2 regions of the Pedococcus sp. P2_D9 genome follow, and region 2 is predicted to be linked to the other one. Evidence: riboswitches for the same ligand, from Rfam matches in the RefSeq annotation. Region 2 holds a riboswitch; the other holds the start of a gene.
The links. Region 2 has a riboswitch for glycine ahead of gcvP (aminomethyl-transferring glycine dehydrogenase). Riboswitches for the same ligand answer to the same signal wherever they lie in the genome.
Positions count from the first base shown of each region.

Region 1: it holds a riboswitch for glycine, as region 2 does, so the genes downstream of both, gcvP (aminomethyl-transferring glycine dehydrogenase) here and gcvP (aminomethyl-transferring glycine dehydrogenase) in region 2, are expected to answer to the same signal.

Region 1 is NZ_JBFUEI010000001.1:440,505-447,501, forward strand. Features, by position in the region: gene AC1DXJ_RS02060 (AAA family ATPase) at 1-168, shown strand, start outside; gene gcvP (aminomethyl-transferring glycine dehydrogenase) at 206-3,088, opposite strand; glycine riboswitch at 3,161-3,268, opposite strand; gene AC1DXJ_RS02070 (MerR family transcriptional regulator) at 3,340-3,930, opposite strand; gene AC1DXJ_RS02075 (bifunctional nuclease family protein) at 4,143-4,640, opposite strand; gene ftsR (transcriptional regulator FtsR) at 4,660-5,388, opposite strand; gene AC1DXJ_RS02085 (FHA domain-containing protein) at 5,422-5,877, opposite strand; gene gcvH (glycine cleavage system protein GcvH) at 5,988-6,374, opposite strand; gene AC1DXJ_RS02095 (DUF881 domain-containing protein) at 6,448-6,997, opposite strand, start outside.
Region 2 is NZ_JBFUEI010000006.1:36,742-43,738, reverse strand. Features, by position in the region: partial or broken gene gcvT (glycine cleavage system aminomethyltransferase GcvT) at 1-628, opposite strand, end outside; gene gcvP (aminomethyl-transferring glycine dehydrogenase) at 664-3,498, opposite strand; glycine riboswitch at 3,547-3,637, opposite strand; glycine riboswitch at 3,639-3,732, opposite strand; gene AC1DXJ_RS11475 (carbohydrate ABC transporter permease) at 3,935-4,858, opposite strand; gene AC1DXJ_RS11470 (carbohydrate ABC transporter permease) at 4,848-5,699, opposite strand; gene AC1DXJ_RS11465 (NHL repeat-containing protein) at 5,887-6,654, opposite strand; gene AC1DXJ_RS11460 (ABC transporter substrate-binding protein) at 6,845-6,997, opposite strand, start outside.

The DNA.
Region 1 (6,997 bases), on a different contig from region 2:
GTCATGTCGGTGCTCGACGACCTTCGCGAGGGCGGCCGTGCCGTGGGGGTCGTGAGCCATGTCGCCGAGCTGCGCACCCGCATTCCCAGCCAGATCGTGGTGCGCAAGACCGAGCGCGGCTCGTCGGTGCAGGTGACCACCACCGACGAGGCCGCGCCCGCGGCCTAGCGAGCCAGGCTCAGGTCGCTCGGCTCTCGAATGCCTCTCAGCTCTCGAACGCCTCGGGCGGAGGGCAGCTGCAGACCAGGTTGCGGTCCCCGTAGGCACCGTCGATCCGAGCCACCGGAGGCCAGTACTTGTCGGCTGCCTCCACGCCTACCGGGAACGCTGCGGCGGAGCGCTCATACGGGTACTCCCACTTGCCAGCCAGGGCCTTGGCGGTGTGCGGAGCGTTGCGCAGCATGCTGTCGACGACGGCCACCTCACCGGACTCGACCTCGGCGATCTCGTGACGGATCGCGATCATCGCGTCACAGAAGCGGTCGATCTCGTAGCGGTCCTCGCTCTCGGTCGGCTCGACCATCAGGGTCCCTGCCACGGGGAAGGACATCGTCGGTGCGTGGAAGCCGTAGTCGATGAGCCGCTTGGCCACATCGTCCACGCTGACCCCGCTGCGCTTGGTGAGGTCGCGCAGGTCGAGGATGCACTCGTGGGCGACGACGCCGTCGTGGCCGGAGTAGAGCACCGGGTAGTGCTCGCGAAGCCGGGCGGCAATGTAGTTGGCGTTGAGCACGGCCACCTGCGTGGCGCGGGTCAGACCCGCACCGCCCATGAGGCGCACGTAGGCCCACGAGATGGGCAGGATGCTCGCCGAGCCGTAGGGCGCGGCAGAGATCGGGCCGACCCCCGTCTCCGGTCCGGCCTCGGCCGCCAGCGGGTGGTTGGGCAGGTGCGGCGCCAGGTGGGCGCGGACCGCCACCGGACCGACGCCCGGGCCGCCACCACCGTGGGGGATGCAGAACGTCTTGTGCAGGTTCAGGTGCGAGACGTCGGCGCCGAACTTGCCGGGTCGGGCCAGCCCCACCAGCGCGTTGAGGTTCGCCCCGTCGACGTAGACCTGACCACCCGCGTCGTGCACGAGAGCGCACAAGTCCGTGATGGTGTCCTCGAAGACGCCGTGCGTCGACGGGTAGGTCACCATGATGGCCGCGAGGTCATCGCGGTGCTGGTCGACCTTGGTCCGCAGGTCGTCCATGTCGATGTCACCGCCGGCGGCAGTCTTGACGACCACGACCTTCATGCCTGCCATCACCGCACTGGCGGCGTTGGTGCCATGGGCGCTGGCGGGGATCAGGCAGATGTCGCGCTGCGACTGACCGTTCGCCTCGTGGTAGGCGTGGATGGCCAGGAGCCCCGCGAACTCGCCCTGCGAACCCGCGTTGGGCTGCAGCGACACCGCGTCGTAGCCGGTGATCTCGCAGAGCCAGTCGGACAGCTCGGCGATCAGGTCGCGGATCCCCTCGGTCTGGTGAGCCGGTGCGAACGGGTGGAGGTGCGCGAACTCGGGCCACGTCACGGCGACCATCTCGGTGGTCGCGTTGAGCTTCATCGTGCACGAGCCCAGCGGGATCATGCCGCGGTCCAGCGCGAAGTCACGATCGGACAGTCGGCGCAGGTAGCGCAGCATGGAGGTCTCGCTGTGGTGGCTGCTGAAGACCGGGTGTGTGAGGTAGTCACTCGTCCGGACCAGGTGATCGGGCCACGAGAGCTCGGCGATGGTGACCTCGTTCGGTCCGGGAACGCCGAACGCGCTCCAGACGGCCTCGAGGTCGCGCAGGTCGGTGGTCTCGTCCATGCTGACCGACACGTGGTCGTCGTCGACGCGCCAGACGTTGACCCCACGCTGGGCCGCTTCGCTGAGCACCTCGTCGGCTCGGCCGGGCACCGACACGGTGATCGTGTCGAAGAAGTTCGCGGTCACCACGTCGATGCCCGCAGTCGCCAGCCCGGCGGCCAGGGTCTCGGCGTGGCCGTGGACTCGCCGTGCGATCGCGGCGAGACCTGCGGGCCCGTGGTACACGGCATACATCGAGGCCATCACGGCCAGGAGTACCTGGGCGGTGCAGATGTTGGAGGTCGCCTTCTCGCGGCGAATGTGCTGCTCGCGCGTCTGGAGGGCCAGCCGGTATGCCGGTGCCCCCTCGGTGTCGACGCTCACGCCGACGAGGCGGCCGGGCAGGGACCGCTCCAGGCCCGCTCGCACGCTCATGTAGCCCGCGTGGGGACCGCCGAAGCCCATGGGCACTCCGAAACGCTGGCTGGTGCCGACGGCGACGTCGGCGCCCCACTCCCCCGGCGCCGTGGCCAGGGTGAGCGCGAGCAGGTCCGCAGCGGCGGTCACGAGCGCACCGGCGTCGTGGGCGGCGGAGGCCAGCGCGCGCCAGTCGCGCAGCTCGCCGTCGGCCCCGGGGTACTGCACGAGGACGCCGAAGACGGCGCGGTCGCCGGCTGCCGCGCGCAGCGCGTCGGCGCTGTCCACCGCGTCGAGGTCGGCCACGACGACGTGGAGGCCGAGCGGCTTCGCCCGGGTCTGCATCACCGCGAGCGTCTGGGGGAAGACGTGCCGGTCGACGACGAGAACGGCATCGGCGGCGACCTTGCTGGAGCGACGCATCAGCGTCATGGCCTCGGCCGCCGCGGTCCCCTCGTCGAGCAGCGATGCCCCGGACGTGGTCAGGCCGGTGAGGTCGCTGACGACCGTCTGGAAGTTCAGCAACGCCTCGAGCCTGCCCTGGGAGATCTCGGGCTGGTACGGCGTGTAGGCGGTGTACCAGGCGGGGTTCTCCAGGACGTTGCGCTGGATGACGGCCGGGGTGATCGTCCCGTAGTAGCCGAGCCCGATCATCGAGGTCATCACCTGGTTGCGCCGAGCCAGGGCGCGGAGCTCATCGACGACGGCCGCCTCGGACGCCGCTGGCTCCACGCGGAGCGGGCCATCGGTGCGGATCGCGCCAGGCAGGGCGTGGTCGACCAGGGCATCGAGGGAACTGTGCCGGACAGCCGCGAGCATGGCGTCGACATCGGCATCGGACGGGCCGATGTGGCGCCCGGCGAACTCGGGCAGGTCGGTGGTGAACTGGGCGGACATGAGGCTCCTGAAGCTCGGGGTGCTCGGATCGCCTCCCCTTCTGTCACGGCGCGGACGCCGCTCCAGAGGTGCCTGTCCCACGCGGTCCTGGCGCCTGAGAGGTTCCGGGGAGTTTGCCCCTTCGGCGCCCCGCCGTGCGACCCGTGAGGGTGCACGCGGGGACTCTCCCGCGCGGGATGTTCAGCGCAGCCAATCTACAACACTGCCGCCGCTCCCGAGGGAACGGCGGCACTGAAGGACGTTCGGGCGAGTCAGGCCAAGCGGGCCGCGCGGCGCTCGCGCAGCTCGTCGCCGGGGTGGTCGGCGGGCACCTCGTCGTCGGTGCGCTCGCTGGGCAGGGCGGCGAGCTCTCCCTCGACCTCGCGCCAGACGCGGCCGACGGCGATGCCGAAGACTCCCTGACCGCCCTGGACGAGGTCGATGACCTCGTCGGCGGACGTGCACTCGTAGACCGAGGCGCCGTCACTCATCAAGGTGATCTGGGCCAGGTCCTCCACACCGCGTTCGCGCAGGTGGTTGATCGCCACGCGGATCTGCTGGAGCGACACCCCGGTGTCGAGCAGGCGCTTGACGACCTTGAGGACGAGGATGTCGCGGAAGCCGTAGAGCCGCTGCGTGCCGGAGCCGGTGGCGCCACGGACGGACGGCTCGACCAAGCCGGTGCGGGCCCAGTAGTCGAGCTGGCGGTAGGTGATGCCGGCTGCCTTGCACGCGGTCGGACCGCGGTAGCCGATGTCGTCGCTCAGCTCAGGAAGGTCGTCCGTGAACAACAGCCCCTGTGCCGAAGCCGGCACGCTCGTGTGGCCGTGCTGAGCCTCGTTGCTCGGGTTCACAGCGCTCACCTCCTGAAAACTTCTACTGGATACCGCTGCGGGCAATGTCGAGGCGGTGTAGTTACACCGATCGCATTACGGGTCTGTGCCGAAGGTACGGCCGCGCGGAACCAAAGGTCAACAACCACTCGACCTTCGTGCTTCGGCGTGTCGCGGCCGCACGGCTACTCTCGATGTTCAGTTGAGGGTCATGGTTGCGAGCACAAGAACGACGTTTGTACCTAGCCGGTTGTCCCGGTTTCATCCGGTTTGGTCTCGAAGTCTTCGGCCGAGACGTGGTCCAGGAACTCCCGGAACTTCTCGACCTCGTCGTCCTTGTCCTCCTCGCCGGACATCGCGACGCCTGCCTCCTCGAGCAGCGACTCCCCCGCGACGATCTGGGTGCCGGTGCGCAGCGCCAGGGCGATGGCGTCGGACGAGCGCGAGGAGATCTCGGTGGTTCCGTCGAGGATCAGGGCTGCGTGGAAGACCCCGTCACGGAGCTCGACGATGCGCACCTCGGTGAGCCGGTGGCCCAGCCCCTCGATGACGTTCTTCATCAGGTCGTGGGTCAGCGGGCGGGGCGGCTCGATGCCCTGTTGCGCGTACGCGATCGCCGTGGCCTCCGCCGCACCGATCCAGATGGGCAGGTAGCGGTCGCCATCACGCTCGCGCAGCAGCACGATGGGGTGGTTGGTGGGCATCTCCACCCGGACGCCGAGGACCTCGAGCACCTTCACCGTTCCACCTTAACCCGGTTCAGCCGCGCTGGAGCCCGTCCCTCACGAGTGCCGTGTGCAAGGCGATGCACAGGCGCAGGACGTCGCCGGTCGGATCGGTCGCGGGGCCACCGTGCGTCCCCTTCGTCGACGCCGAACGGTGGGGCGTCACGACCTGCTGGACCAGACCGATCTCGCGGTCGGCCGCGGTGCGGAACGGCCTCAGATGGCGAGGTTCGAGCCCGTAGGCCGCCAGCTCGGCAGCCGCGTGAGCGACCGCGAGTGCCGCATCACCGAAGTGCCCCTGCGCGTCAGCGTGCAGGAGGCCGTAGTTCTCGAGCGCGTCGACCGTGTCGGCATCCAGCCCCGAGGACGTCGCCAGCTCGGCCCGGGTGAGTCGCAACGACCCGACCGACGTGAGCGCTTCCGCGCTCGGCACCTCAGGGTCCGCGCTCGGCGCCGGGACGGTGGGCCGCGGCATACCGGTGTCTGTGCGCTCGGGTGTCAGACCACGGTCCAGGGCATCCAGCGCCGCGGCGATCACCTTAAGCGGCCAGAAGTGGTCGCGCTGGGCGGTGAGGATGTAGCGCAGCCGGTCGAGGTCCTCCACCGTGTAGGTGCGGTAGCCCGACCCGGTGCGAGCCGGCGTGACCAGCCCCTCTGCCTCGAGGAAGCGGATCTTGGAGATCGTGACATCGGGAAAGTCCTGCTTGAGGGCAGCCAGGACCGCACCGATGGTCATGGTCTGTCGCGTCGTGCGAGCACTCACCAGGAGCCTGTGTTCCTTCTCTGGAAGGCTCGGTCAGGCCTTGCCGGCATAGAAGACGAGACGGAACTTGCCGATCTGGACCTCGTCGCCCGTCTGCAGGGTGGCTTCGTCGATCCGCTCGCGGTTGACGTAGGTGCCGTTGAGCGAGCCGACGTCGCGGACCACGAAGGTGTTGCCCTCACGCCGGAAGTTCGCGTGCTTGCGCGACACCGTCACGTCGTCGAGGAAGATGTCGCTGTCGGGGTGGCGCCCCGAGTTCACCTCGTCGTCGTCGAGGAGGAACCGGGCGCCGGTGTTGGGGCCACGAAGAACCACCAGCAGCGCGGTGCCGGGGCGCAGCGCGTCCACCGTGGCCTGGTCGGCCTTGCTGAGGGCGATCTCGATCTCGGCGCTGGTGTCGACCTGCTCGAGGTCGTGGATGCCGGGCAACCGCATCGTCGTCGGCTCGTGCGGGCGCGACGTCTGGTCGTCGTTCTCGGTGCCGTTCATCAGGTCCGCACTCCTCGTGGTGGTTCTGTCCGCCCCCTCTAGCAAAGCACAAACCCTAAGGGACGCCGGTGTCGTCTGCAGCGAAATGTGTGATCGGGCGCCCCCCCGGGTCAGAGGAGGGCCTGGTATGCCGCTGGGTCGAGCAGGGCTGCGACGGCTGCGTCGTCCGACGGGCGCAGCTCGTACATCCAGCCCTCACCATAGGGGTCGCTGTTGACCAGCTCTGGGGTGGCGTCGAGGGAGGCGTTGACTGCCGTCACCTCGCCGGCGAGCGGCGCGTACAGATCGCTGACCGACTTGGTCGACTCGACCTCGCCGCACGCGTCTCCCGCGGCCACCGTGTCACCCACCGTGGGGAGGCTGACATAGACGACGTCACCCAAGGAGTCCTGCGCGAACGAGGTGATCCCGATCCGCACCGTCCCGTCGTCGCCCGACCGCACCCACTCGTGCTCGGCCGTGTAACGCAGGTCCTGGGGGTACTCCAGCTCGCTCATGATGCTCCTCGGTGGATGGTGGTGGGACGGACGCGCCGGCGACTGCGGTGCCGGCGGGCCACGCTGATGCTGCTCAGGGTGACGGCGCCGGGACGGGCCGAGCGTAACGAGGCTCGCTCAGACTGTGCAATGCGGTGATGGCGACGTCGTCGGACTGGCGCACGGTGGGCAGCGCACCGTCCCCGCGGACCGACTCGCTGACGCCGCCCGGGATCTCCATCGCCGAGGCCATCGTCGCGCTGTCGCCGATGGCCTTGATGACGTAGGGCGGCGCGACGCGCTCCCCCCCGATCTCGATCGCACCGTCCACGTCGGCGAACCAGGTGTCGGCCACGACACGCACGTCCCCGATCTGGACCGCCTCGGCTCCGGCGTCGCGCAGCTCCTGGAGGGCGTCGAGCAGCCTGGCTGCGGTGATCTTGTGGTCAGGGTCGTTGATGGTGATGACGACGCCGGGACCGGTGGCCGGCGACGTGCCGGTGAGGATGCCCAGGGTGTCGAGCCGCTCCTGGGCCGACTTCAGTGCCTCCGCGCTGGAGTCGACGCCCGAGATCAGCCGGTCACGACTCACCTCGAGCTCGCGCGAGTCCGACGTCAGCCGGTCCTGCTCCTGGCTGACGTCG
Region 2 (6,997 bases):
CGGTCCAGATGCCCCCCGCGTCCCCAGGATGGCAGAAGATCTCGAAGCCGTCCTCGCCCGTGTAACCCGTCCGTGCCAGGCGTGCCGGTCGACCAGCGACCTGCCCCTTGGCGATGGCGTAGTAGCGCAACGCCTCCAGGTCGACGTCGGTGACCGGTTGGAGCACGGCGGCCGAGACGGGTCCCTGAATCGCGATCAGGGCCCAGTCGTCACGCGAGTCATGGACTTCCGCGTCGAAACCGATCGCCCGGCCCTTCAGGGCGTCGAGCACGACCTCGGAGTTGGCCGCATTGGCGACGACCATGTACCGCGAATCCTCCAGCCGGTAGACGATCAGATCGTCCAGGATCCCGCCGTCGGGACGGCAGATCATCGTGTACCGGGCCTTGGTCACAGCGAGTGCGCCGATGTCCCCCACTAGGGCGTAGTCCAGGAACGCGGCGGCCTCGGGTCCGGTGACCTCGATCTCACCCATGTGGGACAGGTCGAACAGGCCCGCCGCCTGGCGCACGGCGTGGTGCTCGGCCAGCTCACTGTCATACCGCAGCGGCATGCGCCAGCCTGCGAAGTCGATGAAGTGCGCGCCGGCCTCGGCGTGCAGATGCTTCAGGGCCGTGGGCTTCGACATGGTGTCCTCCATGGGGGTACGGGGCTCGAGCACGGTCACGACGAGAACACCTCCGGCGGTGGGCAGGAGCAAACCAAGTTGCGATCGCCATGGCTCCCGTCGATCCGTCGCACCGGGGGCCAGTACTTGTCCTCGGACGTTCCAGAGGGGAAGACAGCGGCTTCTCGGCTGTACGACCTGTCCCACTCCCCCACGACCGACGCTGCAGTGTGCGGAGCAGCGCGCAACGGACTGTCCTCCACAGCGAGCTCCCCGTTCGCGATCGCCTCGATCTCGGCCCGGATCGAAATCATCGCGTCGATGAAGCGGTCCACCTCGCCGAGGTCCTCGGACTCGGTCGGCTCGACCATCAACGTGCCCGCGACGGGGAACGACATGGTTGGTGCGTGGAAGCCGTAGTCCACCAGTCGCTTTGCGACGTCGTCGACGGTGACGCCGGTGGCGCGCGTGAGGGCTCGCAGGTCGAGGATGCACTCGTGGGCAACCAGGCCGTGGTTGCCGGTGAACAGCGTCGGGTAGTGCGGCACCAGCCGACGCGCAATGTAGTTCGCTGCCAGGACAGCCACCTTGGTCGCCTGCGTGAGCCCCTCGGCCCCCATCAGCCGAACGTAGGCCCAGCTGATAGGCAGGATGCCCGCGGAGCCGAAGGGCGCAGCGCTGACCGGGCCGATGCCCCTGCGTCTGGTGGGGTCGGGGTGCATCGGGTGGCTCGGCAGGAAGGGCACCAGGTGGGCCGCGACTGCCACGGGACCCACACCTGGGCCGCCGCCGCCGTGAGGGATGCAGAACGTCTTGTGCAGGTTGAGATGCGAGACGTCACCACCGAACTGGCCCGGAGCTGCCAGCCCGAGCAGGGCGTTGAGGTTTGCTCCGTCCACGTACACCTGACCGCCGTGTTGATGCACGACGTCGCACAGCTCGGTGATGCCGTCCTCGTACACGCCGTGGGTCGAGGGGTAGGTGACCATCACCGCTGCGAGACGGTCACCGTGCTCTTGGCACTTGGCGCGGACGTCCTCGAGGTCGATCGTGCCGTCCTCGTTCCCGCCTACGACGACCACCCGCATGCCTGCCATGACCGCGGAGGCGGCGTTCGTGCCGTGGGCCGACGATGGGATTAGGCATACGTCGCGCTGGGTCTCACCGTTGGCGCGATGGTAGGCGCGAATGGCCAGGAGTCCGGCCAGCTCGCCTTGGCTTCCCGCATTCGGCTGGATCGAGACCTTTGCGTAACCGGTGAGCTCTGCGAGCCAGTTCTCGAGTTGCTCGACGAGGCTGGCATATCCCGCCGCCGCGTCTGCTGGAACGAACGGGTGGAGGTCGGCGATTCCGGGAAAGGAGATCGGTTCCATCTCGGTTGTGGCGTTGAGCTTCATGGTGCACGACCCGAGAGGGATCATGCCGCGGTCCAGTGCGTAGTCCTTGTCAGACAGCGACCGCAAGTAACGCAGCATCTTCGTCTCGGAGTGGTGGCTGCGGAACACCGGATGGGTCAGGATCTCTCCTGCACGTCGCAGCGAGGCAGGAAGACGGTCTCCGCCTTCGATCGTGGGTGACCACGCCGCGTCGAACGCGGCGAGGATCGCTGTGATGTGCTCCGTAGTGGCGCTCTCCCCGACCGAGACCGCAACGTGGTCGTCGTCGACATGGCGAAGGTGGATGTCGGCCTTCGCCGCAGCCGTCACAACCTCGGCGCCACGGCCGGGTACTTCAAGAAGAACGGTGTCGAAGAAAGTCTGGTGCACCACGCTTACGCCGGCAGCCGACAGGCTGTCGGCTAGAAACGCCGCGTGCGTGTGGATGCGGTTGGCGATCCGGCGTAAGCCTTCCGGGCCGTGGTAGACCGCGTACATCGAGGCGACAACCGCGAGAAGCACCTGGGCGGTGCAGATGTTGGAAGTCGCCTTCTCCCGACGGATGTGTTGTTCACGGGTCTGCAGGGCCAGTCGGTACGCGGGTCGACCTGTGGCGTCGACGCTGACCCCGACGAGCCGCCCTGGCAGGCTCCGCTCCAGCCCATCGCGGACGCTGATGAAACCTGCGTGCGGACCGCCGTAGCCCAGCGGCACACCGAAACGCTGGGACGAACCAACGACGATGTCGGCGCCCCACTCCCCCGGCGGCGCGAGCACGGTCAGGGCCAGGAGATCGGCAGCTACAGACACCAAGGTGCCGCAGGTGCGCGCCTCGTGCACGAGGCTGCGGTGGTCGGCCACGACGCCGGAGGCGCCCGGGTACTGCACGACCAGCCCAAACGCGTCGTCGCGGGGCAGACCCGTGCTGAGGTCGGCGACGACCACCTCGATCCCGATGGCCTCGCACCGCGTTCGTAGGACCGCCACGCTCTGCGGCAGCACGTCAGCGTCCACCAGCACGACGTCAGACTTTCCCTTGGCGGCGCGACGCATGACGGTGACTGCCTCAGCGACCGCCGTCGCCTCGTCGAGGAGGGACGCGTTGGCCGTCGGCAGGCCGGCCAGGTCCGCAACCATCGTCTGGAAGTTCAGCAGTGCCTCGAGCCGACCTTGCGAGATCTCCGGCTGGTAGGGCGTGTACGCCGTGTACCAGGCCGGGCTCTCCAGCACGCGTCGACGGATTACCCCGGGGGTCACCGTCGCGTAGTACCCCAGCCCGATCATCGACTCTCCGGGGGTGTTGGCCGCGGCAAGCGCGCGCAGCTCAGCCAGCACCTGGGCTTCAGTCGCCGCAGGAGGCAGTGAAAGATCGTTGAGACTACGCACGCCCTGCGGGATGGCTGCGTCGACCAGCGACTCAAGGGAATCGAAGCCGAGTTCAGCCAGCATGACATCCAGCTCGCCGGACGTGAATCCGATATGGCGGGCGACGAAGTCGCTCAGGTGTTGGGTCATCGAGAGGCTCCCGGGTTTGACCGTGCGATGGCACGGCGGGTCTGGTGGCCTCCCCGCTCTGTCATTGGACCTGAGAGCTTCGCCGCGCGCGCGACTTGCACCGTGGGTGCGGGTCTCGGGACCCGCTTTCCAGAGTTCGCCTCACCAGAACGGTCTGTGGGCCTGAGAGATTCGTGGGAAGACTTGCTCCTTCGGCGCCGGGCACATAGGCCCTGGCTCTCCCGCCCTGGTTCAAACGGCGAAATATGAAGTTGTCTCTTCGGGATCCTTTCCGTATTCGATCGGCACGTCAAGGGCCGGTCCAAGAACTGACCAACGACTGTTGCGGCGAAAGGCTGAGCTGTAGAAAGGTCGTCGTCGCGCCGACGCAATGCAATGACGACATACGAGCCAATGTCCTTAGTTGCACTGCAAGGACGGCCTTGCGAGTGACCCATCACTTCATTCCAGATACCAGGACTCCCCGAACGTAGTATCTCTGAAGCCACAAGAAGATGATCAGCAAGGGAATTGTGGAGATGGACGCGGCCGCGAACAGCTCTCCGAACATGGGGAAGTTCGCCACGGTTCGGAACTTGCTGATAGCTACCTGGACTACCTGCTTCGATGGATCTTGCATGATGACAAGGGGCCAGATGAAACTGTTCCACGCCCACATGAACTCGATCAGCGCCAGGGTCACCAGTGCCGACCCCACGTTGGGCAAGGAGATATGCCAGAACGTCTGGAACCGGGATGCCCCGTCGACTAGGGCCGCCTCGTCGAGCTCGCGAGGAATCTCCAGAAACGCCTGCCGCATGAGAAACACCCCGAATGGGCTGAACACGAACGGCAGATAGAGAGCCGTGTAGCTGGATACCAGACCGAGGTCACGCATCACTGCGTAGAGCGGGACTACGATGACGTCGAAAGGCACGAAGGCCGTGACCATCGTCAGCCCGAAGAGTAGGTTTCGCCCCCGGAATGTTAACCGGGCAAACGCATATCCGGCCAGGCAGGAGAAGATGCACGCCCCGACGACCTGCCCGACCGCCACCAGCAACGAGTTGAGCAGATTTCGGTGGAAATCCCAGTTCACGAATATGGAGGCGTAGTTCTCCAGCGTAGGAGCTGGAGGCAGGAACGTCTTCCAACTGAGGGGTGAGGTATAGCGAAAGACGTCCTCGGTGGGCTTAAAGGAGGTCAGGAACATCCAAACGAACGGGAGGAGGAACACGAACGCAGTCCCGATGAGGATCGCATACGACGTCACGTCTCCCGCCAGTCGCCTCGCCGCAGGAGTCCACTGCCTGTGCCGTGCCTGCAACCGCTCAGGACCCGCGGAGGGCGACGATTCGGTCAGGTGCAGGTCAGTGCTCATAGTCCGTCCTTAGAGCTCGCATCTGAACAAGAGATGTGGCGCTGAGCATGATGATGATGATCATCGCGGTGGCGGATGCCTCACCCATTCGCTGGTAGCTGAACGCCTGCTCGAACATGTAGTACGCGAGGTTGGTGGACGCATTCTCCGGCCCTCCTTGCGTCGTGAGGATTACTGGCGTGATGATCCGATAGCCATCGATCGTTGCCATGAAGGTCGCAAGGAGGAGCATTCGTTTGAGCATAGGAAGCGTGATGTGGATCAGCCTCCTCAATGGCCCGGCACCATCGATGGACGCAGCCTCTTGGTACTCCTTCGGGATGGACTGGAGTCCTGCCAGAAGGATCAACATCGTGAAGCCCAGGTCCTTCCAAACGACGATGACCAAGATTGAGGGCAATGCCTGCGTGGTGCTGGTCAGGAATGGTTGCGTGGGTATGCCGACCGCACTGATTAGCGAGTTGAACAGGCCGTTGTCAGGGGTGTACAGGATGTTCCAGACCAGGGTGATCACGGCATCGGACGACACCAGCGCGGCGAACACAGCACCTCGGACGATGGTCCTGCCAGCCAAGTGGCGGTTGAGGAGCAGGGCCAATCCGAGGCCGAGCGGTATCTGAAGCGCGAGCTTGCCACCGATGTACAGGATGGTGTTGCCGAGTGCGCGAAGAAACCTGTCTGAGGCGAACAGGTTTGCGTAGTTGTCCAGCCCGACGAAGGTCGAGGCATCGGGGTTGAGCGGACTGAACTGAAGGGTACTGTTCTTCACCGCCACCACAAGCGGTGCCCAGTGAAAGATCGCCAGGCCCACCAACATGGGCACGACAAAGAGGCACACCATGGGCACCACGCTCGTCTGGCCGAATACCGGCCGGCGTTTCCGCCATCTACCCATTGTTCATTCCGCTCTCTCGGCCTCCTCGCTCCGAGGTGGACGTGTGCAAACTTCCTCGTCGTGGTCACCAAGGCGCCGGCCATCGGCTGGCTCGGACCACCGGTTCCCGATCTGCTCGAGACCCCGCCTACGGCTAAGCGGGTACCCGTCCGGGGCGCGCTGCGGAATCGTTGCCGCCGATCCGCTCCCACTTCTCTACGTAGGGATGGCCGTCTGGGAAGCTGAAGTACACGTCTCCGCTCGACGCGACCCAGATCGAATGCGGTGGCGCGGCGCTGTGAGCCCGAGCAAGCACGCGTCCCGTTGTGTCGTACATGTGCACTCTGCAGATGGTGTCTGCGACGTAGAGAATCTGTTGCTCCACGTCCATCGACAAGGCTGCTGGGCGGTGCAGAATGTCCTGCCACTCCTCGATGAACCGGCCTTCGGGGTCAAAGATGGAGATCCGGCCCGTGTCGCGGTCGCCTACGTACACCCGCTCCTGGGCGTCGACACAAATCGAGTGAGGGGTTGCGAACTGACCCGGGTTCTTGCCTGGCTCCCCCCACGACCGCAGATGGGTGCCGCCCGGGGAGAATACGTGGACCTTCGTGTTTCCATCCCCATCGCCCACGTAGACATTCCCCGTATTTGGCGACACGGTCACGTCCGACGGGTGATTGAACGGTTCGTCGAGTGCGGGCCGCCCCGTGCCCAAGGTGAACACGACGTCCCCCATCGGGTTGCACTTGAAGATTTGGTGCCGCTCGGTGTCGACGAGGAAAATCGAGTCGTCGGGCGTGACGAAGATGCCATGCAGCCCGGCGAAGAGCCCTTGCCCGAAGCCCCCGATATAGGTGCCGTCCGGGGCATAGACCGTAACCGGAGGCAACGAATCCGTTCGGAGGTCGCGCTGGATCACATAGATCCTCCCCTGAGAGTCGACAGCGACCCTTCGCACCTGTCCATAACGATGTCCCTCGGGGATACTGATCACCTGCCGGTTCGAACGGAACATCGTGTCGCCTGGGCCCTTGACGAAGAGTGCCTCTTGAGGCCGCGTATCCGCCATACCAATCTCTCCTTAGAATCTGAACGAAGGTCGCGCCGAGTCAGCTCTTATACCGCTTGATAAGTCCATCGATCTCTCGGCCGGCCCCGTGCAGACGCTCATCGACTTTGGCTCCGAGTGCGATGTCCTTCACGGCGGTGTTCATCTCCCCGAAGTACTCGAGGTAGCCAGGGGTCACCGGCGCGGCGTGGCC